DNA from 3 places in the Actinomadura rugatobispora genome. Region 3 is predicted to be linked to each of the others. Evidence: riboswitches for the same ligand, from Rfam matches in the RefSeq annotation. Region 3 holds a riboswitch; each other region holds the start of a gene.
The links. A riboswitch is a leader RNA that binds a small molecule or an ion and turns the genes downstream of it on or off. The one in region 3 is predicted to bind thiamine pyrophosphate.
Positions count from the first base shown of each region.

Region 1 (7,624 bases), 3.4 Mb from region 3:
CACCGCGAGGGGCGTGTCGCCCTGGTGCGGCAGCTCGCCGGTGACCAGTTCGAACAGCATGGTGCCGGCGGCGTAGACGTCCGAGCGGACGTCGGCGCTGCCCGACAGCACCTGCTCGGGGGCGAGGTAGCCGACGGTGCCGATGATCATGCCGGTCTTGGTCATCCCGGACGCGGTCTCGGCCCGGGCCAGCCCGAAGTCGGCGACCTTGGCCTGGCCGTCCTCGGTGATGAGCACGTTCTCGGGCTTGACGTCGCGGTGCACCAGCCCGGCCCGGTGCGCGGCGCCCAGCGCGGCCAGCACCGGCTGCATGACCTCCAGGGCCTCGCGGGGGCCGAGCCGTCCGCGTGCGGTGAGGAGGTCGCGCAGCGTGCGGCCGCGGACGTACTCCATCACCAGGTACACGTGCTCGCCGTCGGTGCCCTGGTCGTAGACGGCGACCACGTTGGGGTTGGACAGCGCGGCGGCGGCCTTGGCCTCGCCGATGAAGCGGCGGACGAACTCGTCGTCGGCGGCCAGGCCGGCGTGCATGACCTTGATCGCCACGGTGCGGTCGAGCCTGATGTCGCGGGCCACGTAGACCGTGGCCATCCCGCCGCGCGCGATCCGGGACTCGATGCGGTAGCGCCCGTCGAGCACGCGCCCGACGAGGGGATCAGCGACCGTAGTGTCCATCAGAGCGAGTGTAAAGGCCTTCCCGGGCGGTTCCCATCAGCCGGGAGGATGACCTCCCCGGCTGATCTTGGCGGCGGGGTCGGGCCTTCTCAGGCCGCCGGCCCTCATCGTACGGCCTCTTCGCCCGCCCGTCCGGGTTCCAGGGGAGTTGGTCCGGTAATGGGGCTTTCGTCCGAAAATTTTACCTTCGGACGTCCGCGGCGGCGGGAGACCGCCACCCCGGCCAGGCAGAGCAGGCCGCCCGCGAGCGTCAGCGCGCCGGGCACCTCGCCGAGCGCCGCCCACGACATCACCACCACCAGGGCCGGGACCGCGTACGTCGTGGCGCCCATCCGCCCCGCCGACGTCCGGGCCAGCGCGTACGCCCAGGTGGTGAAGGCCAGCGCGGTCGGGAAGACGCCCAGGTAGATCATGTTGAGCGTCGCGGCGGTGGAGGCGCCGGCGGCCTCGCCCGCCAGTTGCCCGGCGAAGGGCAGGCAGGCCAGCGCCCCGATCGCGCAGCCGAAGGTGGTGACCTGCAGCGCGCTCGCGTGCCGCAGCGCGGGCTTCTGGCTCACCACGCCCGCCGCGTACGTCACCGCCGCGACCAGGCACAGCAGCACGCCCAGCACCGGCGAGCGGCCCTCGCCCGACATCGAGAACCCGACCACGACCGCACCGGCGAACGACACCGCCATCCCGGCCAGCAGCCCGCGGGGGAAGCCCTCCTTGAGCAGCCAGCCGCCCAGCAGCGCGATGAGCAGCGGCCCGACGTTGACCACCATCGCGGCGGTGCCCGCGTCCACCTGCTGCTCGCCCCAGTTCAGCGCCACCATGTAGAGGCCGAACCACAGCACGCCCGAGGCGGCGATCCCGGGCCAGGCCGCCCGCGGCGGCCATCCCGCCCGGCGGACCAGGCAGATGACGGCCAGCGTCACCGTGCCCGACAGCAGCCGCCCCAGCGCCAGGGCGCCGGGGCTGTAGTCCTCGCCCGCGCTGCGGATCGACACGAACGCCGACGCCCACAGCACGACGGTGACGCCCGCGGCCGCCATGGCGAGTCGCCCGGCGGCCGATTCCTCCTGGTCCATGCGCCGCACCCTAAGTCGCTGTTTCTTCCACCGACACCGAACGATTCCGTGCGGTTGCAGTTGGACACGCCCAGTTTGAGGTGCGGCGATCTTTCAGGTCCAGCGAATATTTCTCCGGGGACGTTTTAACGATGCTTCACTGTCCGGTGGCGATGCCCTCCCAGGGCGAGGACGCCTGCGCGTAGCGGCGCATCGGGATCCGGCCGGCCTGCCGGGCCAGCCGCCCCGCCTCCACGGCGTGCCGCATCGCCGCCGCCATCCGCGCCGGATGCTGCGCCCGGGTCACGGCCGTCGCCAGCAGCACCGCGTCGCAGCCGAGCTCCATCGCCAGCGCGGCGTCGCTGGCCGTGCCCAGACCCGCGTCCAGGATCACCGGGACGCCCGCGCCCTCCACGATCAGCTCGATGTTGTGCGGGTTGCGGATGCCCAGGCCGGAGCCGATGGGGGAGCCCAGCGGCATCACCGCGGCGCAGCCCACCTGCTCCAGGCGGCGCGCCAGCACCGGGTCGTCGCTGGTGTACGGGAGCACCGTGAAGCCGTCGTCCACCAGCTGCTCGGCCGCCTCGACCAGCTCGATCGGGTCGGGCAGCAGGGTGTGCTCGTCGGCGATGACCTCCAGCTTCACCCACGGGGTGCCCAGCGCCTCGCGGGCCAGCTTGGCGGTCAGCACCGCCTCGCCCGCGGTGAAGCAGCCGGCGGTGTTGGGCAGCACCCTGATCCCGCAGTCGCGCAGCACGTCCAGCACCGAGCCGCGGGCCGACGGGTCCACCCGCCGCATCGCGACGGTGGTGAGCGTCGTGCCCGACGCCAGCAGCGCCTCGCGCAGCACGCTCATGCTGGGCACCCCGCCGGTGCCCATGATCAGCCGCGAGCCGATCTCCTCGCCCGCGATCACCAGCGTGTCGTCGTTCGCCCGGGGATCCACCTTCAGCCTCCCTGCACGGCGGTCAGCACCTCGAGCCGATCCGCCTCCGCCAGCGTCGTCGCGGCCCAGTCGGACCGCCGTACCACCTCGTCGTTGAGCGCCGCGGCCACGCCCGAGGCGTCCGGGCCGGAGCGCCCGGTCACCGCGGCGACCGCGTCCGCCACGGTGGTGTCCCCGGGCAGTTCGCGCGGCTCCCCGTTGACCACCACGTTGATCATCGTCGTCGTCTCCTCGGTCATGGCGCCGCCACCAGGCGGTCGGGGGTGAACGCGGCTCCGACCTCGGGCACCGTGCCCTCCAGCAGCGCCTCGGAAAGGATGTCCGCGCTGACCGGGGTCAGCAGGATGCCGTTGCGGAAATGGCCGGTGCCGATGACCAGGCCGGGCAGCGCCGCCGGCCCCATCACCGGGGCGTTGTCGGGCGAGCCGGGCCGCAGCCCCGCCGACACCTCCGCGAACTCCAGCTCGGTGATGCCCGGCAGCAGCTCGCGCGCGTCGCGCAGCAGCTCCCACAGCCCCCCGGCCGTCACCCGCGTGTCGAAGCCCATCTCCTCCTGCGTGGCGCCGACCACCACCTCGCCGTCCTCGCGCGGCACCAGGTAGATCGGGGAGCCCCTGACCACGCCGCGGGTGCAGCGCCGCAGGAACGGCACCCTGGTACGGAGCCGGATCACCTGCCCCTTCACCGGGCGCACGGGTGGAACGATCCCGGGCGGCAGCCCCTCCAGGTCGCCCGACCACGGCCCGGCGGCCAGCAGCACCCGGTCGGCGCGGATCTCGGCGCCGCCCGCCAGCCGCACCCCCGCCGCGGCGCCGCCCTCGACGATCACGGCGGCGGCCCGCTCGCGCACCAGCCGCGCGCCGTGCCGCTCCGCGGCGGCCAGCAGCGCCGGGGCCAGCCGCCTGGGGTCGATCGCGCCGTCCTCGGGGGCCAGCAGCCCGCCCCGCACGCCCGGCGCCAGCATCGGCTCCAGCCGACGGCACTCGCGGCCGGTCAGCGCCTGGACGGGGATGCCGAGCGACTCCTGGAAGCGGCGCAGATCGTCCAGATGCCGCAGGTCGTCGGCGTCGAAGGCGACCTCCAGGAGCCCGTCGGAGCGGTAGCCGGTCGGCAGCCCGGTGTCCTCCTCCAGTTCGGCGGCGAACGCGCCGTACCGGTCGCGGGAGGCCAGGCCCAGCCGCAGCAGCGGCTCCTCGCCGTAGTTCAGCTCGCTGACCGGGGTGAGCATGCCCGCCGCGACGGCGGTGGCGCCGCTCCCGGGGGCCGGGTCGATCAGGGTGACGGCGGCGCCGCGCGCCGCGACCCGCCAGGCGGTCGCCAGGCCGATGACGCCCGCGCCGATGATCGCGATGTCCATCCCGCTCCCTTCGCCGGCATGATCCGGATCAGGTCCAAGCGGTCGGCGGCCCGTCCTAGCCGCCCTCTCAGCCCGGTCGTACCGGACTCCCGCGCACTTTCCCCCCAAGCCTACGTCGCCCGCGGGTCGCTTCCGGCCGCCGACTAGGGTGTGCCGACATGGAGAGCGTGGTCGTGGTGGGCGGCGGGCTGGCCGGGGTGCGCGCCGTCGAGGCGTTGCGGGCCAAGGGATTCCAGGGCGAGCTGACCCTGGTCTCGGAGGAGCGGCACCGGCCCTACGACCGGCCGCCGCTGTCGAAGGCGGTGCTGGCCGGGGAACGGGACGACACGACCGTCGACGCCGACTGGGACGCGCTGCGCGTCCGGCTGCTGCTCGGCGAGCGCGCCACCGCGCTGCGCCCCGCGCCCGAGCCCGGAGGCGGCGGCACCGTCGCCACCACGGCCGGCGACCTGCGCTTCGACGGGCTGGTCATCGCCACCGGCGCCACCCCCGTCACGCTGCCCGGCGACGGGCCCCAGCGGGTGCTGCGCACCATCGACGACGCCCGCGCCCTGCGCGGCCGGCTGACCGTGGGCGCCCGCGTCGTCATCGTCGGCGCGGGCTGGATCGGCGCCGAGGTGGCCACCACCGCGGCCAGGAAGGGCTGCGCGGTCACGGTCGTCGAGGCGGCCGACACCCCGCTGGCCAACGCGATCGGACCGGAGGTCGGCGGGCTCACCGCCCCCTGGTACGCCGAGGCGGGCGTGGAACTGCGCACCGGCGTCAAGGTCGCCGCGATCGAGCCCGGCGGCCTGGCCCTGGCCGACGGCGACCGGATCGCCGCCGACGAGGTCGTGGTCGGCGTCGGCGTCCGCCCCCGGCTGGACTGGCTGGACGGCTCGGGCCTGCTCACCGAGGGCGGGATCGTCACCGACGCCGCGTTCCGCGCCACCGTCGGGGAGGGCCCCGCCCGCCGCGACATCGTGGCGGTCGGCGACTGCGCCGCCTGGTGGTCGGAGCGGTACGGCCGCCGCCTGCTCATCGAGCACTGGGACACCGCCCTGAACGCCCCCGACGTCGCCGCCGCGACCCTCCTCGGCCAGGACGCGTCCTACGACGCCGTCCCCTACTTCTGGTCGGAGCAGTTCGGCCGGATGGTGCAGTACGCGGGCCACCACCCCTCCGCCGAGCGCCTCGTCCACCGGGGCGACCCGGCGGGGGCCAAGTGGGCCGTCTGCTGGCTCACGGGCGACCGGCTTGAGGCCGTCCTCACCGTCGGCCGCCCGCGCGACGTGATGCAGGCCAGGCGGCTGATCGCCGCCGGAACGCCGGTCGACCCGGAGGCCGTCGCGGACCCGGACACCCCCCTCAAGGACGCGGTGCGGACTGGAGGGGACTCCTGAGGGTTTGAGCGACATGGGGGCGTGGTAGGCAGGGGGCGTGACGCAACTGCACGCAACCGTAGAAAGCGCTCTCGATCCCCGGACCGACTCCCTCGTCGGAGAGTGGCTCACCCTCAAGCAGGCGACCGAAGCCCTCGGGATCAAGCAAAGCAGGGTCAAGCAGCTGCTCAGCGAGCGCAAGCTGCTGGCGGTCCGCCGCGACGGCGCCCCGATGGTGCCCGCGGAGTTCATCAAGGACGGGCAGGTCATCAAGGGGCTTCCAGGCACGCTGACGCTGCTGTCGGACGCGGGCTTCGACGACGTCGAGACGCTGCGCTGGCTGTTCACCGCCGACGACACGCTGCCCGGCACCCCCGTCCAGGCGCTCAGTGAGAACCGCGGCACCGAGGTCCGGCGGAGGGCCCAGGCGCTGGCGTTCTGAGGGGCGCCACCGGACGGGGTCCGGCGGAACGCACATGACAGGATGACGGGGTCACGCGCGGCGGCCACGCCGCCGCGTGCGGCCCCGTCATCGCATTGATCGTCTCTCCCGACCGCGGAAGGAACCCGCCTTCACCGTGTCCAGGCATCTGCTCTCCGACCGCGCGGTCGCCCTGCGCGCCCGGCTCAGCCGGGCCCGCCTCTACCTCTGCACGGACGCCCGGGAGCGCCAGGGGGACCTGCCCGGCTTCCTCGACGCGGCGCTCGCGGGCGGCGTCGACATCGTCCAGCTCCGGCAGAAGGGGCTGGAGGCGCGGCAGGAGCTGGAGCACCTGCGGGTGTTCCGGGAGGCCTGCGACCGGCACGGGGCGCTGCTGGCGGTCAACGACCGGGCCGACATCGCGCACGCGGTGCAGGCCGACGTGCTGCACCTGGGCCAGGACGACCTGCCGGTCCCGGCCGCCCGCGCGATCGTGGGCGAGGACATCCTGATCGGCCGGTCCACGCACTCCGACGAGCAGGCCTCCGCGGCCGCCGCCGAACCGGGCGTCGACTACTTCTGCGCCGGGCCGGTCTGGCCGACGCCGACCAAGCCGGGCCGCGCGGCGCCGGGCGTGAAGCTGCTGGAGTACGTGGCGGCGCGGCGCGAGGTCCGCCCCTGGTTCGCGATCGGCGGGATCGACTCCGGCAACGTGGCCGAGGTGCTGGACGCGGGCGCCCGCCGGATCGTGGTCGTCCGGGCGATCACCGAGGCCGCCGACCCGCGGGCGGCGGCGGAGGAGCTGTCCCGGCGGCTGCCCGCGGCAGGCTGACCCCCGCGGCGGCCCTGACCCGGCGGGTGGGGCGGATCACTCGGTGCGCTGGATCACATCGGCGGTCGATCATGACCGCCGATGCCCGAGAATGGGGCCATGAGCCTGGGACCCGATGACGAGCGCCCGGTGGATCTGTCCGACGACGACCTGGAGATCCTGCCGGACCAGACCTCCGACGACACCGACGCCGGCTGGGGTGACTGGCGCGGCGGCGACGACGACACGCGCCTGACCGAGGACCGCCCGCCGCACTGGTGATCCGGGCCGCGGAGCTCTAGAAGCTCTAGAAGAGAATGCCCAGCACGAATCCGGCCGCCATGACGGCGGCGAGCGCCACCATCATCCGCCACCGGTAGCGCGGGATGCGCTTGGGCCGCGGCTTGGGCACGGGGGCCCGACCCTCCCGCAGCGCCCGCACGAGCTGGCGGGCGGTGGGCCGGGCGGCGGGGTTCTTGTCGAGGCAGCGCGCGGCCAGTTCGCGCAGCGGCCCCTCCAGATCGCCCAGGTCGGGCCGGCGGCCGGTGACCCTCCGCATGACGGCCGCGTCCGGGCCGGTGCCGAACGGCGGCTGCCCGGTCGCCGCGTACACCATCGTGGCGCCCCAGGCGAACACGTCGGCGGGCGGGCCGACCGGCTCGTCCTCGATCTGCTCGGGCGCCATGTACGCGGGGGTGCCGGCGCGTCCCGCGCCGCGCGGGGCGGCCTCCGGCACGCGGGCGACGCCGAAACCGGTGACCTTGGCGCCGTCCGGGCCCAGCCGCACGGTGCCGGGCCTGAAGTCGCGGTGCACGGTCCCGGCCTTGTGCAGCGCGGCCAGCGACCCGGCGGTGCGCAGCGCGAGCCGCTCCAGCCGTTCGGGCGGCAGCGGGCCGTGCTCCTCGACGACCTGCCGCAGCGTCGGGCCGTCGACGAACTCGCTGACGACGTAGGGCCGGTCGCCGGTGACGTCGGCGTCCAGGACCAGCGCGGTGTGCCGTCCG
Region 1 is NZ_AP029191.1:8,084,150-8,091,773, forward strand. Features, by position in the region: gene pknB (Stk1 family PASTA domain-containing Ser/Thr kinase) at 1-675, opposite strand, end outside; gene ACZ466_RS36290 (DMT family transporter) at 780-1,745, opposite strand; gene ACZ466_RS36295 (thiazole synthase) at 1,882-2,670, opposite strand; gene thiS (sulfur carrier protein ThiS) at 2,673-2,909, opposite strand; gene thiO (glycine oxidase ThiO) at 2,906-4,027, opposite strand; TPP riboswitch at 4,016-4,130, opposite strand; gene ACZ466_RS36310 (NAD(P)/FAD-dependent oxidoreductase) at 4,186-5,409, shown strand; gene ACZ466_RS36315 (Rv2175c family DNA-binding protein) at 5,447-5,830, shown strand; gene thiE (thiamine phosphate synthase) at 5,967-6,641, shown strand; gene ACZ466_RS36325 (hypothetical protein) at 6,741-6,902, shown strand; gene ACZ466_RS36330 (serine/threonine-protein kinase) at 6,928-7,624, opposite strand, start outside.
Region 1: linked by a shared signal. The riboswitch ahead of thiO (glycine oxidase ThiO) and the one ahead of ACZ466_RS20945 (purine-cytosine permease family protein) in region 3 are both predicted to bind thiamine pyrophosphate.

Region 2 (7,624 bases), 5.9 Mb from region 3:
AGACGTTCGTGGCCGCGGCCGCCCGCGAGGGCATCGCCGTCACCCCGGGCGCCGCGTTCATGGTCGGGGCGGGCCGCTCCCCCGTTCCCAACGCCGTCCGCCTCGGCCTGGCCTCCCCGCCCCCCGAAGTCCTGGAAGAAGCCCTGACCACCCTCACGAAGATCGCCCACTCCCCGCCTGGAACCTCGTGATCTCAAGCCCCCGCCTCCTCCACCACCGCCGCCCATTCCTCCAGGGTCTCCTGGGCGGCGTCGGCGTCGGGGCCCTCGGCCCAGAGGTGGGTGACGGCCTCGGAGGGGTCGGGGAGGACCAGGGCCCACCGGCCGTCCTCCTCCACGACGCGGACGCCGTCGGTGGTGTCGATGCCGCGGTCGCCGGCGGCCTCGACGACGTGCCGCATCACGCCGCCCTTGGCCGCCCACGGGGTGGGGATGGAGCGGCGCAGCAGGTGGGCCTCGGGGATGCGCCGGTCGATCTGCGACAGGGTCAGCCGGGTGCGGGCGACGAGACCGACGAGCCGGACGAACGCGGCGATGCCGTCCACGGTCGTGGAGAACTCCGGCATCAGGAACCCGCCCCGGCCGTCGCCGGCGAACACGACGTCGGGGCGGGTGGCGGCCTTGGTGAGCACGTCCTGGGAGGTGGAGGTCCATTCCACCTGGACGCCGTGGAAGCGGCAGACCTGTTCGGCGACGCGGGTCGTGGTCACCGGGAGGGCGACGCGGCCGCCGCGGCGTTCGGCGGCGACCAGGTCCAGCATGACGAGCAGGGCGCGGTCGTCGCCGATCAGTTCGCCGCTCTCGTCGACCAGGGAGATCCGCTCCCCCACCGGGTCGAACCGCACGCCGAACGCGGCCCGCGAGGACGACACCAGTTCGCCCAGGCGCTGCAGGTCGCGCATCCGCTCGGCGAGGGTCTCGGTGGGGTTCGCCTCGTCCAGCCGGTTGTTGCGGGTGAGCACCTCCACGCCGACGCGGCCGAGCAGGGTGGGCAGCACGAGGGACGCGGTGCCGCCCGCGCAGTCCAGGACGATCTTCAGCCCGGCCTCGCGGACGCCGGTCATGTCGACGCGGCGCAGCAGGTCGCGGGTGTAGGTCTCGATGGTGCGCGCCGGGTAGGTGAGCTCGGCGATCTCGCCGGGGAACGCCCGGCGGTACTCCTGCCGCCCGAAGACCCGCTCCAGCTTGCGCTGCGCGGCCTGGGACAGGTCGGCTCCGTCGGGGTCCAGGAACATGATGTCGACGCCCTGGGGGTCGCCGGGCGTGGTGCGGATGTAGAGGCCGCCGGCGCAGTCCTCCCGGGCGGTCGCGAACCGCGCCACCGGCAGCGCGCACGCCTCCAGGTCCTGGACGTCGATCGCGGTGGAGGTCAGCGCGCTGATCATCGCGCGCTTGAGGGTGCGGGCGGCGCGCGAGGCGTCCCGGCCGGTGATGACCGCGGTGCCCTTCCTCAGGGTGGTGGCGTACGCGCCGGCCAGCCGGACCGCCAGCTCCGGGGTGATCTCCACGTTGATCAGGCCGGACACCCCGCGCGGGCCGAACAGGCTGCGCTGCCCCCGGGACTCCCAGATGACGCTGGTGTTGACGACCGCGCCGGCCTCGATCGTCTTGAACGGGTACACCTTGACCTGGCTGGAGACGTAGGCCTCGGCCTCGATGACGCACTCGTCGCCGACGATCGCGCCCTCCTCCACGCGGGCGCCGGACATGATGTCGGTGTTCTTGCCGATCACGCAGCCGCGCAGGTTGGTGGAGGGGGCGATGAAGACGTTGTCGTGGACGACGGCGCGGTGCAGGAAGGCGCCCTCCTTGACGACGACGTTGCTGCCGAGGACGGTGAACTCGCGCAGTTCCACGCCCGCCTCGACCTTGGCGTAGTCGCCGATGTACAGCGGGCCCTTGAGCACGGCCTCGGCGTCGACCTCGGCGCCCTCGCCGACCCACACGCCGGGGGACAGCTCGAAGCCGTCGATGTCGACGTCGACCAGGCCGGAGAGCATGTCGGCCTGGGCCTTCATGTAGCTGGCGTGGGTGCCGACGTCCTCCCAGTAGCCGTCGGCGACGTAGCCGTAGAGCGGGGCGCCCGCGGCCAGCAGCGCGGGGAACACGTCGCCGGACCAGTCGACGGCCGTGCCGTCGGCGACGTGGTCGAGCACCTCGGGTTCCATGACGTAGATGCCGGTGTTGACGGTGTCGGAGAACACCTGGCCCCAGGTCGGCTTCTCCAGGAAGCGCTGGACGCGGCCCGCGTCGTCGACGATGATGATGCCGAACTCCAGCGGGTCGGGGACGCGCTTGAGCCCGATGGTGACCAGCGCGCCGTTGTCGCGGTGGAAGCGCATCATGTCGGTCAGGTCGATGTCGGTCAGGGCGTCCCCGGAGATGACCAGGAAGCGGTCGTCGCGCAGCGCCTCGGCGGCGTTCCGGACGCTGCCGGCGGTGCCGAGCGGGATCTCCTCGGTGGCGTAGCTCAGCGCCATGCCGAGCTCCTCGCCGTCGCCGAAGTAGTTGCGGATCAGCGCGGCCAGGAACTGGACGGTCACCACGGTCTCGCCGAACCCGTGCCGCCTGAGCAGGCGCAGCACATGTTCCATGATCGGCCGGTTGACGAGAGGGAGCAGGGGCTTGGGCTGGTTGGCGGTCATCGGGCGCAGCCGGGTCCCCTCGCCGCCCGCCATCACAACGGCCTTCATCGCGGTGTCCGCGCTCCCTTCGGGTCGCCGGCCGGAGGTCCCGGATCGGTCTCGCCGGGCGGGCGGCCCGGGTCGCTCTCTCCGGGCGGGCGCGGCGGGGGCCCCGGGGGGCCGGCGCGGCCGGCCAGCACCAGTCGCCGCGTCTGCTCCCAGTAGAGAAGGGCCGCCCACCAGTACAGGAACGTCCCCCAGATCGCGAACGACCAGCCGATGACCTTCGCGGCGGTGGCCGCCCAGCCCTCGTGGTCGCCGAGCAGCAGCAGCGGGAAGGCGTACAGCAGGCACAGCGTCGCGGCCTTGCCCGCGAAGTGCACCGGCAGCGTGCCCGAGTACCCCAGTCTGCGGGTGATCGGCGCGATCGGGACGATCGCCGCCTCCCGGGCGACCAGCACGGCCACCAGCCACAGCGGGATGATGTCGCGGACCGTCAGCCCGGCCAGGGTCGCCAGGATGTAGAGCCGGTCGGCGGCCGGGTCGAGCACGGTGCCCAGCTTGCTGGTCTGCTCCAGCGCGCGGGCCAGCTTGCCGTCCAGCCAGTCCGACAGGCCGGCGAACACCAGCACGCCCAGGGCCCACCAGTCGGCCTCGATCAGGACCAGCCACAGGAACAGCGGCACGCCCAGCAGCCGGGCGAAACTCAGCGCGTTCGGCACCGTCCAGATCCGTCCCGACACCGCCTCCGCCGCAGCGGCCGACCCGGTCTCGGGGACCGGGCCCCCGCCCGGCTCCGGTGGCCTGTCGACATCAGGGCTCACTGACGCGTCGCCTCCCCTATCCCCCAATGCCCCGACCTTATCGTCAGGGTGGGCGAGGCCCTCGGCGCCCCGGCCCCCCTCCGGGGCCGGCGGCCCCGGCCTACCGGGCGTCGGCGGGGCGGCCGGCGCCCTGGTCACGGGCGTGCCGGTCACCGCCCGTGCCGTCGCCGGCGCCGAGCGGGAGCACGGCCGCCACGACGAACCCGCCCGCGGGGCCGGGTCCGGCCTCGACCGTTCCGCCGACGCTGCGGGCGCGCTCGGTCATCCCGACGATCCCGAAGCCCGCGCCCGTCCCGGCGCCCGCGTCGGCCCCGGCACCTGCACCGCCCGGCGCGGCGGGTCCGCGGCCGTCGTCGGCGACGGTGATCCGCAGGTTCCCGGCGGCGCGTTCCAGCAGGACCTCGACCGAGCCGGCCCGGGCGTGCTTGACCACGTTGGTCAGCGCCTCCTGGACGATCCGGTAGGCCACGATCCCGACCTCGGGCGCCTCCCGTTCGGCGCCGCGCTCCTCCAGGACGGCGGCGAGCCCGGATTCCCGCGCGGCGTCCACCAGTTCGGCGATGCCGGCCGCGCCGGGCGGCACCGCCCCCGGCGCGCCGTCCCCGGCCTCGCGCAGCACCTGGAGGGTGGCCCTCAGCTCGGTGCGGGTGTCGCGGCAGGTCGCGGCGATCTCGTTGAGGCATCCGGCGATCTCGGCGCGGTCCAGGGGACGGCCGGAGGCCACCAGGTGCGCCGCGGCCCCGGCCCGGACGCCGATCACGGTGATGCTGTGGGCGAGCAGGTCGTGCAGGTCCCGGGCGATGCGCAGGCGCTCCTCGGCGACCCGCCGCCGGGCCTCCTCCTCGCGGGTCCGCTCGGCGCGCTCGGCCCGCTCGGTGGCCGCGGCCAGCCGGGCCCGGTGAACCCGCCAGGTCTGCACGCCGACGACCACTCCGACGATGGCCTCGATCACGCCGATCTGCTCGAGCCCGCTGCGCCCGCTGGCGCCCATGGAGAACAGCACCGCGCAGACCAGCAGCAGCGCGGCCGTGCCGAACAGCACCGTGCGCACGCGGCGTCCCATCACCGCGAAGGTGAACAGCGCGAACACCTCGGCGGGGGCGGCGGCGTGGTGCTGGTACTGCAGCAGGTGGTACGGCAGCGCCACCGCGACGACCAGGGCCAGCGCGAGCCCGGGCCGGCGGCGCCGCCAGGCCAGCGGCACGTGCGCCCCGGCCAGCAGCAGCGCGCCGAGCGGGTCCAGGGACCGCACGCCCGGCCAGGCCACCGCGGCGGCCAGCGCCCCCGCCGCCAGGACCCCGGCGAGCAGGGTGTCCAGCGTCACATCCCGCACCCGGGCTTTGATCAACACACCAGCAATCCTGCCCGACCCGGCCCGCTCCCCCAAACCGCCCCCGGTGGACGCCGGCGCGGGCGAAAGGTTAACGTCGTGCCCGACAGATCGCGGGGGCCCGGCGAACCGGGCTGAGATTGCGGCTGGCACGGCCGCTGACCGCTGGAACCTGACCGGGTAATGCCGGCGTAGGGAGAGATCCAGTCATGACCAAGGACGGCTCGGTTCGGCCTGCCCGCAAGACGTACCTGACCGGCTCGCGCGAGGGTCTGCGCGTGCCGATGCGGGAGGTGCCGCTGACCAACGGGGCCTCGGTGGTGCTGTACGACACCTCCGGCCCGTACACCGATCCCGCCTACGAGGCCGACGTGCGGCGCGGGCTCCCGCCGCTGCGCGAGGCGTGGATCGCCGGACGCGGCGACACCGCCGCCTACGAGGGGCGGGCGGCCCGCCCGGAGGACGACGGGCGGCGCTCCGGCGATCCGCTGCGCGACGCCGCGGCCTTCCCGCCGCGACGGCCGCGGCGGGCGACCGGGGAGGCGGTGACGCAGCGGGCCTACGCGCGGCGCGGCGAGATCACCCCGGAGATGGAGTTCGTCGCGCTGCGCGAGGGCGTCGAGCCGGAGTTCGTGCGGGCGGAGCTGGCGGCGGGACGGGCCGTGCTGCCCGCCAACGTCAACCACCCCGAGATCGAACCGATGATCATCGGGCGGAACTTCCTGGTGAAGGTCAACGCCAACATCGGCAACAGCGCGGTGGCGTCCTCCGTCGAGGAGGAGGTCGAGAAGATGACCTGGGCGACCCGCTGGGGCGCCGACACGATCATGGACCTGTCGACCGGCCGGGACATCCACACCACCCGGGAGTGGATCCTGCGCAACTCGCCGGTGCCGGTCGGCACGGTGCCGCTGTACCAGGCGCTGGAGAAGGTCGGCGGCGATCCGGCCGCGCTCACCTACGAGGTCTTCCGCGACACCGTGATCGAGCAGGCCGAGCAGGGCGTGGACTACATGACCGTGCACGCGGGCGTGCTGCTGCGGTACGTGCCGCTGACCGCGCGGCGCAGGACGGGCATCGTGTCCCGGGGCGGGTCGATCATGGCGGCCTGGTGCCTGGCGCACCACGAGGAGAACTTCCTCTACACCCGCTTCCGGGAGCTGTGCGAGATCTTCGCGGCCTACGACATCACCTGGTCGCTGGGCGACGGGCTGCGGCCGGGCTGCGTCGCCGACGCCAACGACGAGGCGCAGTTCGCCGAGCTGCGCACGCAGGGCGAGCTCACCCGGATCGCGGCGGAGTTCGGCAACCAGGTGATGAACGAGGGCCCCGGCCACGTCCCGATGCACAAGATCAAGGAGAACGTGGACCGGCAGCGGGAGTGGTGCGACGACGCGCCGTTCTACACGCTGGGCCCGCTGACGACCGACATCGCGCCCGGGTACGACCACATCACCTCGGCGATCGGCGCCGCGATGATCGGCTGGCACGGCACCGCGATGCTGTGCTACGTGACGCCCAAGGAGCATCTGGGGCTGCCCGACCGCGACGACGTGAAGGCGGGCATGATCGCCTACAAGATCGCCGCGCACGCCGCCGACCTGGCCAAGGGCCATCCGGGCGCGCAGGCCTGGGACGACGCGCTGTCGGACGCCCGGTTCGAGTTCCGCTGGGAGGACCAGTTCAACCTGGCCCTCGACCCGGACACGGCGCGCGCGTTCCATGACGAGACGCTGCCGGCGGCCCCGGCCAAGACGGCGCACTTCTGCTCGATGTGCGGCCCGCACTTCTGCGCGATGAAGATCACTCAGGATGTGCGCCGGTACGCCGGGGAGCACGGGCTGCCGGAGGACGAGGCGCTGGAGGCCGGGCTGCGCGACAAGGCGGCGGAGTTCACCTCCGCCGGCAACCGGATCTATCTCCCGATCGCCGACTGAGCGGCCGGACGGCCACGGGTCCGCGCGGGTCCGCGCGCGTCCGGCGGATCACCGCTGCGCGAACGGGCGGGATCGGGAGAGGATGGGGCGGCGCCGCCCGCCGCGGCGTGCGCGGACCTGTGGTCGGTCAGGACGGGTGGTGGAGCCGGTGGACGCGCCTGGACCCGCGGTGGCCCGCGACGAGGAACTGCGCGCGCGCCTCGCCGCCGGGGACGAGACGGCGCTGGCCGAGGTGTACGACCTGTTCTCTCCGCTGGTGTTCGGGCTGGCCCGGCGGGTGACGGCGGACGCGGACGCGGCCGGGGACGTGACCCAGGAGGTGTTCGTCGGGCTGTGGGAGCGTCCGCTGGCGTTCGACCCGGCCAAGGGGTCGCTGCGCACGTGGCTGGCGACGCTGGCGCACCGCCGCGCGGTCGACTGGGTGCGCCGTGAGAGCCGCCACCGGCGGCCGCCTCCGGTCACGGCCCCGGACGGCAACGGGCGGCCCGGCGTGGAGGAGGAAGTCCTCGAAGGGGAGCTGGCGGCCGGGGTGCGGCGCGGGTTACAGGGCCTTCCGCCGAATCTGCGCGAGGTCCTGGAACTGGCCTACTACCACGGCCTGACCTACCGCGAGGTTGCGGCACGGCTGGGGATCCCGGAGGGGACGGCCAAGTCGCGGATCCGCAGCGCGCTCGCGCGGCTGGCGCGCGAACTGGAAAGCGAAGGGCTCACCTCGTGAGCGCCCGCGCGGCCGCGGGCGCGGTGCCCGCGCACGTACCGGCGACTGGTGGAACGGGCGGGGGCGGCGTACTTTCGGAAGGAGGCCGGGCTTGAGCGAGGAAGGACATCCTGACGTGGACGGGGCTCTCGCCGCCTGGGCACTGGACTCCTGCCCGCCCGAAGAGGCCGCCCGGATCGCCGAGCACGTCGC
Region 2 is NZ_AP029191.1:11,277,665-11,285,288, forward strand. Features, by position in the region: gene ACZ466_RS50550 (aminotransferase-like domain-containing protein) at 1-191, shown strand, start outside; gene ACZ466_RS50555 (sugar phosphate nucleotidyltransferase) at 194-2,692, opposite strand; gene ACZ466_RS50560 (CDP-alcohol phosphatidyltransferase family protein) at 2,689-3,366, opposite strand; gene ACZ466_RS50565 (sensor histidine kinase) at 3,548-4,798, opposite strand; TPP riboswitch at 4,881-4,992, shown strand; gene thiC (phosphomethylpyrimidine synthase ThiC) at 4,987-6,714, shown strand; gene ACZ466_RS50575 (RNA polymerase sigma factor) at 6,863-7,432, shown strand; gene ACZ466_RS50580 (maleylpyruvate isomerase family mycothiol-dependent enzyme) at 7,524-7,624, shown strand, end outside.
Region 2: linked by a shared signal. The riboswitch ahead of thiC (phosphomethylpyrimidine synthase ThiC) and the one ahead of ACZ466_RS20945 (purine-cytosine permease family protein) in region 3 are both predicted to bind thiamine pyrophosphate.

Region 3 (7,624 bases):
GACCAGCCGAACGCGGCCAGGGTGCCCAGCGACACCAGCGTGTCCATGGTCGCGGCGCCGTGCCGCAGGTTCGTCCAGGCGGCCCTGTGGAAGGGCCAGCCCGCGTACACCACGACCGGCGCGGCCAGCGTCAGCGACAGCCACTGCCAGTACTCGAACTGCCAGGCCGGGACCATCGCCAGCGCGATCACCGGCACCGCCAGCACGATCGAGGTCACCAGCCGCTGCCGCAGCGGCCGCAGCCCGTCGTCATCGGCGTGATCCGCCCCGGGCCCGGGGTCCGGATCGGGGGGCGGGGGCGGCTCGGCGGTGTATCCGGCCTTCTCCACCTGGGCGATCAGATCGTCGACGCTGACGCCCTCGGGGTAGTCGACCCGCGCCTTCCCGGTGGCGTAGTTGACCGTCGCGGTCACGCCCTCCAGCTTGTTCAACCGCTTCTCGACACGGGCGGCGCACGAGGCGCACGTCATCCCGCCGATCGCCAGCTCGACCCGGTCCAGCGCGTCGCCGGAAGCCATCGCCCCTCCTCCTTGCATCGTCGTGCGAGATGTCAGTTGTGCTCGTGGTCGTCGCCGTGCCCGTCGCCGGTTTCGGCGGGCGGGACGGGGGTCCCCTGGTCCCCGGCCGTCGCGGTGAACTCGGCCGTACGGACCGTGCCGCCGTGCTGGAAGTCCAGGTAGAGCCGGTACGCGCCGGTGCTCGGCACCTCAGCGTAGAAGGTGATCGACGGCCCCGGCCGGGTCTTGCCGTCGCCCGGCTCGCCGTCCGGGTGGACGTGCAGGTAGGCCAGGTCCCGATCGCGCAGCGCCACCAGGTGGCCGTACGCCTCCAGGTACGGCTCCAGGTCGGTGACCGGTTCACCGTCCTTGCTCACGGTCAGGGTCAGCTTGCTGGAGCGGCCCGGAACGAGTCGCCCGTCCAGCTTCACCTCGTAGCCGTCGACCTCGGCGACCTGTCCGGCTTCCGGCAGCTTCCGCGGCCGGTAGTCGCCGGGGGCGGTGACGTCGGTGCCCAGGGTCAGCTGCTTCTTGGCGCCCTCGGGCTGGACGTCGGTGAAGAACCGGTAGGCGCCCGGGTCGGGCAGGGTGAGCGGGATCGTCCAGACGCCGCCGCCGGCCTCGGCCGGGTGCAGGTGCTGGAAGCCCGACAGGTCGCGGCGAGCGATGATCAGGTGCAGCTTCTTGCCGTGCAGCAGCGTGTACCGCGTGACGGGCTTGCCGTCCGGGCCGTCCACCGTGAAGCGGAAGTCGGTCTTCTCGCCCGGCTCGACCGTGGTGGTCTCCGGCCGGAGGGTGTAGCCGTCCTGGGAGACCTGGAGGCCGCCGGGTACGGGGGAGGGGGTATCGCCGCCGGAGGTTCCGTGGCCGCCGCCGTGTCCCCCGCCGGCCTGCGCGCCGCCGCCCGTCCCGTGACCGCCGCCGCCCTTGTGCTGCGCGGTCTCGGTGGTGGCGCCCACGGGGCCGACGACGGTGCCGGCCCCGAGGGCGCCGCCGAAGACGGCGGCCAGGCCCAGGGCGTACGCTCCCAGCTTGGTCGCGGTGTTCATCTCATCCTCACGCCTTCAGTTCGTATCCGGCCTCCTCGACGGCCGCCCGGACCTGGGCCACGTCGAGGGGCGCTGCGCTGGTCACGGTCACCCGGCCGGTCGCGAGGTCGACGGCCACCTCGCTCACGCCGGCGACCTGGCCCACCTCCTCCTTGACCGAGTTCACGCAGTGCCCGCAGGTCATTCCGGTGACGGTGTAGGTGGCGGTGCTCATCGGCACTCCCTCTCTATTTACCCCTGGGGGGTATCTGACGGTTCTGATGGTGGCACAACGTTCACGACATGACAACCCGTACCCCCTAGGGGTTATTTCGCGATCCGGGTCACATCGCCGCCGCGGAGACCGGGCGCGCACCCGCCCCGCGGGGTCGTCCACGAAGTTATCCACACCCCCGCGACCGGGCGAGTGGACGATCTTCATGGAATTTTGTCCCTGTTTGCTGAGCTCTATCCCCTGAAAGTGTCGAACACCCGGGCCCGCGCCCGGTCGTCCACAGTGTTGTCCACAGGTTTCCACAGGGTTGTGGACACCTCCGTCACGGATACTTGAGCCATGCCTGAACTACCCGAGGTCGAGGCGCTCGCCGGATTCCTGCGCGAGCGCGCGGCCGGACACGCCGTCGCCCGAGTCGATGTTCTCGCCATCTCCGCCCTGAAGACGTACGACCCGCCGGTCACCGCGCTCGGCGGCCTGACCGTCACCGGCGTCGCCCGCCACGGCAAGTTCCTCGACATCGACGTGGACGGGCTGCACCTGGTCGTCCACCTGGCCCGGGCCGGGTGGCTGCGGTGGCGCGAGGAGATGCCCGCCAAGCCCGCGCGGCCCGGCGGCAAGAACCCGCTCGCGCTGCGCGTCCACCTCGACGACGGCTCCGGCTTCGACCTCACCGAGGCCGGCACCAAGAAGGGCCTGGCCGTCTACGTCGTCCGCGACCCGCGGGAGGTCCCGGGCGTGGCGACGCTCGGCCCCGACCCGCTGGACGAGGCGTTCACGCCCGAGGCGCTGGCGGCGATCGTCGGCGGCAAGCGCACCCAGATCAAGGGGCTGCTGCGCGACCAGAAGGTCGTCGCGGGCATCGGCAACGCCTACTCCGACGAGGTGCTGCACGTCGCGCGGATGTCCCCGTTCAAGATCGCCTCATCGCTGACCGAGGACGACGTGCGCACCCTCCACGAGGCGATCGTCGGGACGCTGCGGGACGCGGTCGAGCGCTCCCGGGGCCTGGCCGCCCAGGACCTCAAGGGCGAGAAGAAGACCGGGCTGCGGGTGCACGCCCGTACCGGCGAGAAATGCCCCGTCTGCGGGGATGTGATCCGCGAGGTGTCGTTCGCCGACTCGTCGCTGCAGTACTGCCCGACCTGCCAGACCGGGGGCAAACCGCTCGCCGACCGCAGGATGTCCCGCCTCCTGAAGTAGCCGCCGGGCCCGGGTCGGCGGGCTCGGCGGCCGGGGAGTGCGGTTGGCGGGGTCGTCGTCGGCGGGGTGTGGTCGGCGGGGTCGTCGTTCTGTCGGGCGAACGGGCTGTCAGCGGACCTTCGGCACGTCGCCCAGGAGCGGGGCGACCTGCGTCCACCGGTGCAGCTCGCAGCCGTCGGCGCGGGTGAACTTCGCGTCGATCGGCTTGTCGTGCCAGGTGCCCTTGACCGTGGCGATCTCCGGACCACCGTAGATCTTGGTGCACATCTGGTCGGGGGCCGTGGGCTTGAAGGGGTCCTTGGCCTTGGCCAGCGCGGCGCACGCCTGCTGGGCCTTCGGATGGTCCCCGCCCGCCGGATCGCAGCTCAGCGTCCAGGTCGTGGCCGGGGCCTGGGCCGAGGCCTTCACCTGGACGGTCAGGGTGTTCTTCGCCTCCGGGGACCCGGAGGGCTGGACGGACGTCGTGGCCGAGGGCTGGTCAGCGGGGTTGCTCGTGGCCTGTTCTGAGCCGCAGGCCGCCAATGACAGGATCATGGCGAGCCCGGGCGTCGTGAAAAGGAGCGTCCGATACCGCATGCGTGATTCGACGCGGGCAGGGTCCGCAGGGTTCCATGGGGGTGTGATGATTTTCGGGGACGATGTCCCGGCGGTTGACGCGAAGGACGTTCCGCAGGACGCGTACCTGCTGGATGTGCGGGAGCAGGACGAGTGGGACGCCGGTCACGCGCCCCGCGCGGTGCACATTCCGATGGGGCGGCTGAGCGACCGCGCCGCCGAGGTGCCGCGCGACCAGGAGGTCTACGTGATCTGCCGGTCCGGTGTCCGGTCGGCCCAGGTGACCGTCGCGCTCAACCAGGCGGGCTGGCTGGCCAAGAACGTCGACGGCGGCATGAAGCGCTGGGTGGAGACCGGGCGCCCGATGGAGACCGACTCGGGGGCACCGCCGTACGTGGCCTGACCACCGGTCTCATGGGACGAGCGAGGCGGGCGTGACGAATGTGCCGGACCGGGGGTGGTTCGGCCGGTTTCGCCTAGCTACGATTGGCTCGACCGATATCCGCGGGAGCTCGGGCCGACCGGGCTGAGAGGGCGACCTGTAGGGCGTCGCCGACCGCATGAACCTGTCCGGGTAATGCCGGCGTAGGGAGCGTGTCCCATGACGTCCAAGGCCGAACCGCGCCCCAAGAACGGGCCGCGCCCGCATGCCGAGGTGCCCTTCACCCTGGAGGAGCCCGCCCCCAAGGCCCTCGGCTTCTGGGACCAGGGCGCGTTCTGGGCCAACCTCGGCGTCAGCCTCTTCGCGTTCTCCGGCGCGTACACCGTGCTGGCCCCCGACGAGAACGGCCGGCCGACGCTGTCGATCGCGGCCGGGATCGTCGCGATGGTCGTGGGAACGGTCCTGGGCGGGCTGATGCTGGGCCTGGCCGCGGCGCCCGGCGCGCGCACCGGGCAGCCGGCGATGGTGCTGCTGCGCGGCCTTTTCGGCGCCCGGCTGTCGTACGTGCCGACCGTCCTCAACATCGCGCAGCTGATCGGCTGGGGCACGTTCGAGCTGATCGTGATCGCGGACGCGGCCCGGACGCTGTGGGACGGGATACCCCGGTGGGGGTACGTGATCGCGGCCGGGATCCTCACCACCGCGCTGACGATCTGGCCGCTGGGCTCGGTCCGGCTGCTGCGCCGCTACGTGACCGCCGCCGTGATGGTGGCGCTGGTCTACTTCTACGTCCAGCTGCTGCGCGAGCCGCTGCCCGACCTGACCGTGGGGTCGTGGGGCGGCTTCTGGATCGGGGCGGACGCGGCGCTGGCGGTGTCGATCTCCTGGGTGCCGGTGGCCGCCGACTACACCCGGCACGCCCGCAGCGCGCGCGGGGCGTTCGGCGCGGCCGCGGTCGGCTACTCCGCCACGCAGATCTTCGCCTACGTGCTGGGGCTGCTGGCGCTGGCCCTGGTCGCGGGGGACTCCTCCAAGGTGTTCGACCCGTTCCTGGGCGTGACGCTGGGCGTGCTGTTCTTCGCGGTGTTCGTGCTGCGGGAGGCCGACCAGTCGTTCGCGAACGTGTACTCCACGGCGGTGTCCATCCAGAACCTGATCCCGCGCGCCGACCGCCGCGTGCTGACGGTCGCGCTGGGCGCCGGGATCACCGGGCTGGCGCTGCTGCTGGACATCGGGGACTACGCGGCGTTCCTGTCCCTGATCGGGTCGGTGTTCGTGCCGATGCTGGGCGTGCTGGCCGCCGACTTCTTCCTCGGCCGGGGCCGGTGGCGGGCCGCCATCGGGACGGCGGACGCCGACCGGCTCGGCTGGGACACCTCGCGCAACGCCCCGTCCCGCTGGGGGATGATCGCGGCCTGGGCGATCGGCTTCGTGGCCTACCAGCTGATCTACCCGGGCGGGGTGAGCTGGTGGGCGGCCTTCTGGCAGGACGTGCAGGGCGCGCTGGGCTTCACGCCGCAGACCTGGATGAGCGCCTCGCTGTTCTCCTTCCTGCTGGCCGGGCTCGCCGCGATCCTGGTCGGCCGCCTGCGCCGCCGTTGACGGCCGGAGACCGCCGGTGACCGGCGTTTCGCCCGCTTTCCGTGCCCTGACGTGGTGTTCTTCCCTCAGGCCGGAAGGCGGGGTGGGAACTTTTCCAGGGCGGTTGCCCGGCGCGGCCCCGAGTCGCAGTGGCACGATGACAGACGTGCAGACCGTTCACGACCCGATCGCCCGCGCCGTCATCGAGTGCGCGGCCGACGCGATCGTGGCCGTCGACAACGGTTACCACGTCACCGTGTGGAACCCGGCGGCGGAGCGGATGTTCGGCTGGAGCGCCGCCGAGGTCATCGGCCGGCCGCCGCCGATCGTCCCGGACGAGCTCAAGGCCGAGCAGAACGCCGTCCAGGAGCGGCTGCTGACCCGGCGCACCGGCGAGGGCGGCGACGGCGGCCGCATCTCCATCGCCACCCGCCGGTTCCACCGCGACGGGCGGCTGATCGACGTGCGGATCGACACCAGCCTCCTGCAGGACGGCGACGGCGCCCCGCTCGGCTGGGTGGGCGTCTACCACCCGGTCGAGGAGGACGAGGTCGCCCAGCACCACACCGCCGAACGGGCCCGGCTCGTGCGCCGCCTCAACGACATCGTCGCCGACCTCAACGCCGAACTCGACCTGGGCGTGGTGCTCGACCGGATCACCGCCGCGCTGATCGAGCTGACCGGCGCCGACGCGGCCGGGTTCGTCCGGATCGAGGGCGAGCGGCTGCGGCTGGTCAACATGACCGGGCTGCCCGACCACATGCGCGGCGCCACCGCCGACCTGCGCTCCAGCCTGGTCGGCGAGCTGCTGCGGTCGGGCCGGGCGGTGCGGCTGGCCACCGGCCGGCAGCGGCTGGGCGATCTGATCTGGTCGGAGCTGCCCGGACTGCACACGGTGGCGCTGGGGCTGTCGTTCCTGCAGAACAGGCCGTACGGGGCGCTGTACGCGCTGTTCTCCGGCCGCAAGGTCGGACACCGCGAGCTGGAACTGCTGGAGCTGCTGGCCGGGCACGCCGGGGTGGCGGTCGGCAACGCGGTCGCCTACGAGGAGGTGGTCCGGCAGCGGGCGCACGAGCGGGCGGTGATCGACTCCAGCGCGGACGGGATCGCCGTCCTCGACCGCGACGGCCTGGTCCGGCAGTGGAACCCGGCCGCGCACGCGCTCACCGGGATCCCGCCGGAGCAGGCGCTCGGCAAGGAGCTGCCGTTCGAGATGCCCGCGGTCGGCGAGATGCTCACCATCCCGTTCGAGACGGGCGTCTGGCTGAACGTGCTGGTCGCGGAGATCGAGGAGACCGAGGAGCTGGTCGTCGACTTCCGCGACGTGACCGAGGCCAAGGCGCTGGAGGAGGCCAAGGACCTGTTCCTCGCCACCACCAGCCACGAGCTGCGCACCCCGGTCACGGTCGTGCAGGGGTTCGCGAGCACGCTCACCAACCGGTGGGACGAGATGGCCGACGCCGACCGCCGGTCCGCCGTCGCGACCATCGCCGAGCGCGCCCAGTCGCTGGGCCGCCTGGTGGAGCACCTGCTGCGCGGCGCCCGCGCGGGGGCGGACGAGCTGGCCGTGACGATCGAGTCGTTCGGGCTGGCCAGGGTGCTGGAGGGCGTGGTGGCGGGCTTCCGCTCGCTGTCGGACCTGCACCGGGTCGAGCTGGAGATCGCCGACGACCTGCCGCAGGCGCGCGGAGACGCCCTGGCCACCGACATCGTGCTGGGCCAGCTGCTGGAGAACGCCGTCAAGTACTCCCCGGACGGCGGCACGATCACGGTGCGGGCCTGGTGCGAGGACGACGACGTGGTGGTCACCGTGGTCGACGAGGGCATCGGCATCGCCCCCGGCGACCACGAGCGGATCTTCGAGCGCTTCGTGCAGGGCGAGGCGGGCGACCGGCGCCGCTTCGGCGGCATCGGGCTCGGTCTCTACATTGTGAAACGCCTCACAGAGGCGCAGGGCGGGCAGATTTCGGCGCACCCGGCCGCCGGGCACGCGGGCACGCGGATGTGCTTGCGGCTGAAGGCGGCCACCGCGCCGGCCGGTGAGGGCGCGCATCCCGCCGGGGAGCCGGGGTGAACCCGCGTCGCCGCACGCCAGGGCCTTGTGGCGGTGTTACTGCCGTGACCGGCGGTGCGCTTTGGGAAC
Region 3 is NZ_AP029191.1:4,732,392-4,740,015, forward strand. Features, by position in the region: gene ACZ466_RS20915 (heavy metal translocating P-type ATPase) at 1-518, opposite strand, end outside; gene ACZ466_RS20920 (hypothetical protein) at 551-1,546, opposite strand; gene ACZ466_RS20925 (heavy-metal-associated domain-containing protein) at 1,554-1,760, opposite strand; gene ACZ466_RS20930 (Fpg/Nei family DNA glycosylase) at 2,100-2,963, shown strand; gene ACZ466_RS20935 (SSI family serine proteinase inhibitor) at 3,072-3,539, opposite strand; gene ACZ466_RS20940 (rhodanese-like domain-containing protein) at 3,589-3,921, shown strand; TPP riboswitch at 4,013-4,127, shown strand; gene ACZ466_RS20945 (purine-cytosine permease family protein) at 4,120-5,502, shown strand; gene ACZ466_RS20950 (PAS domain-containing sensor histidine kinase) at 5,639-7,555, shown strand.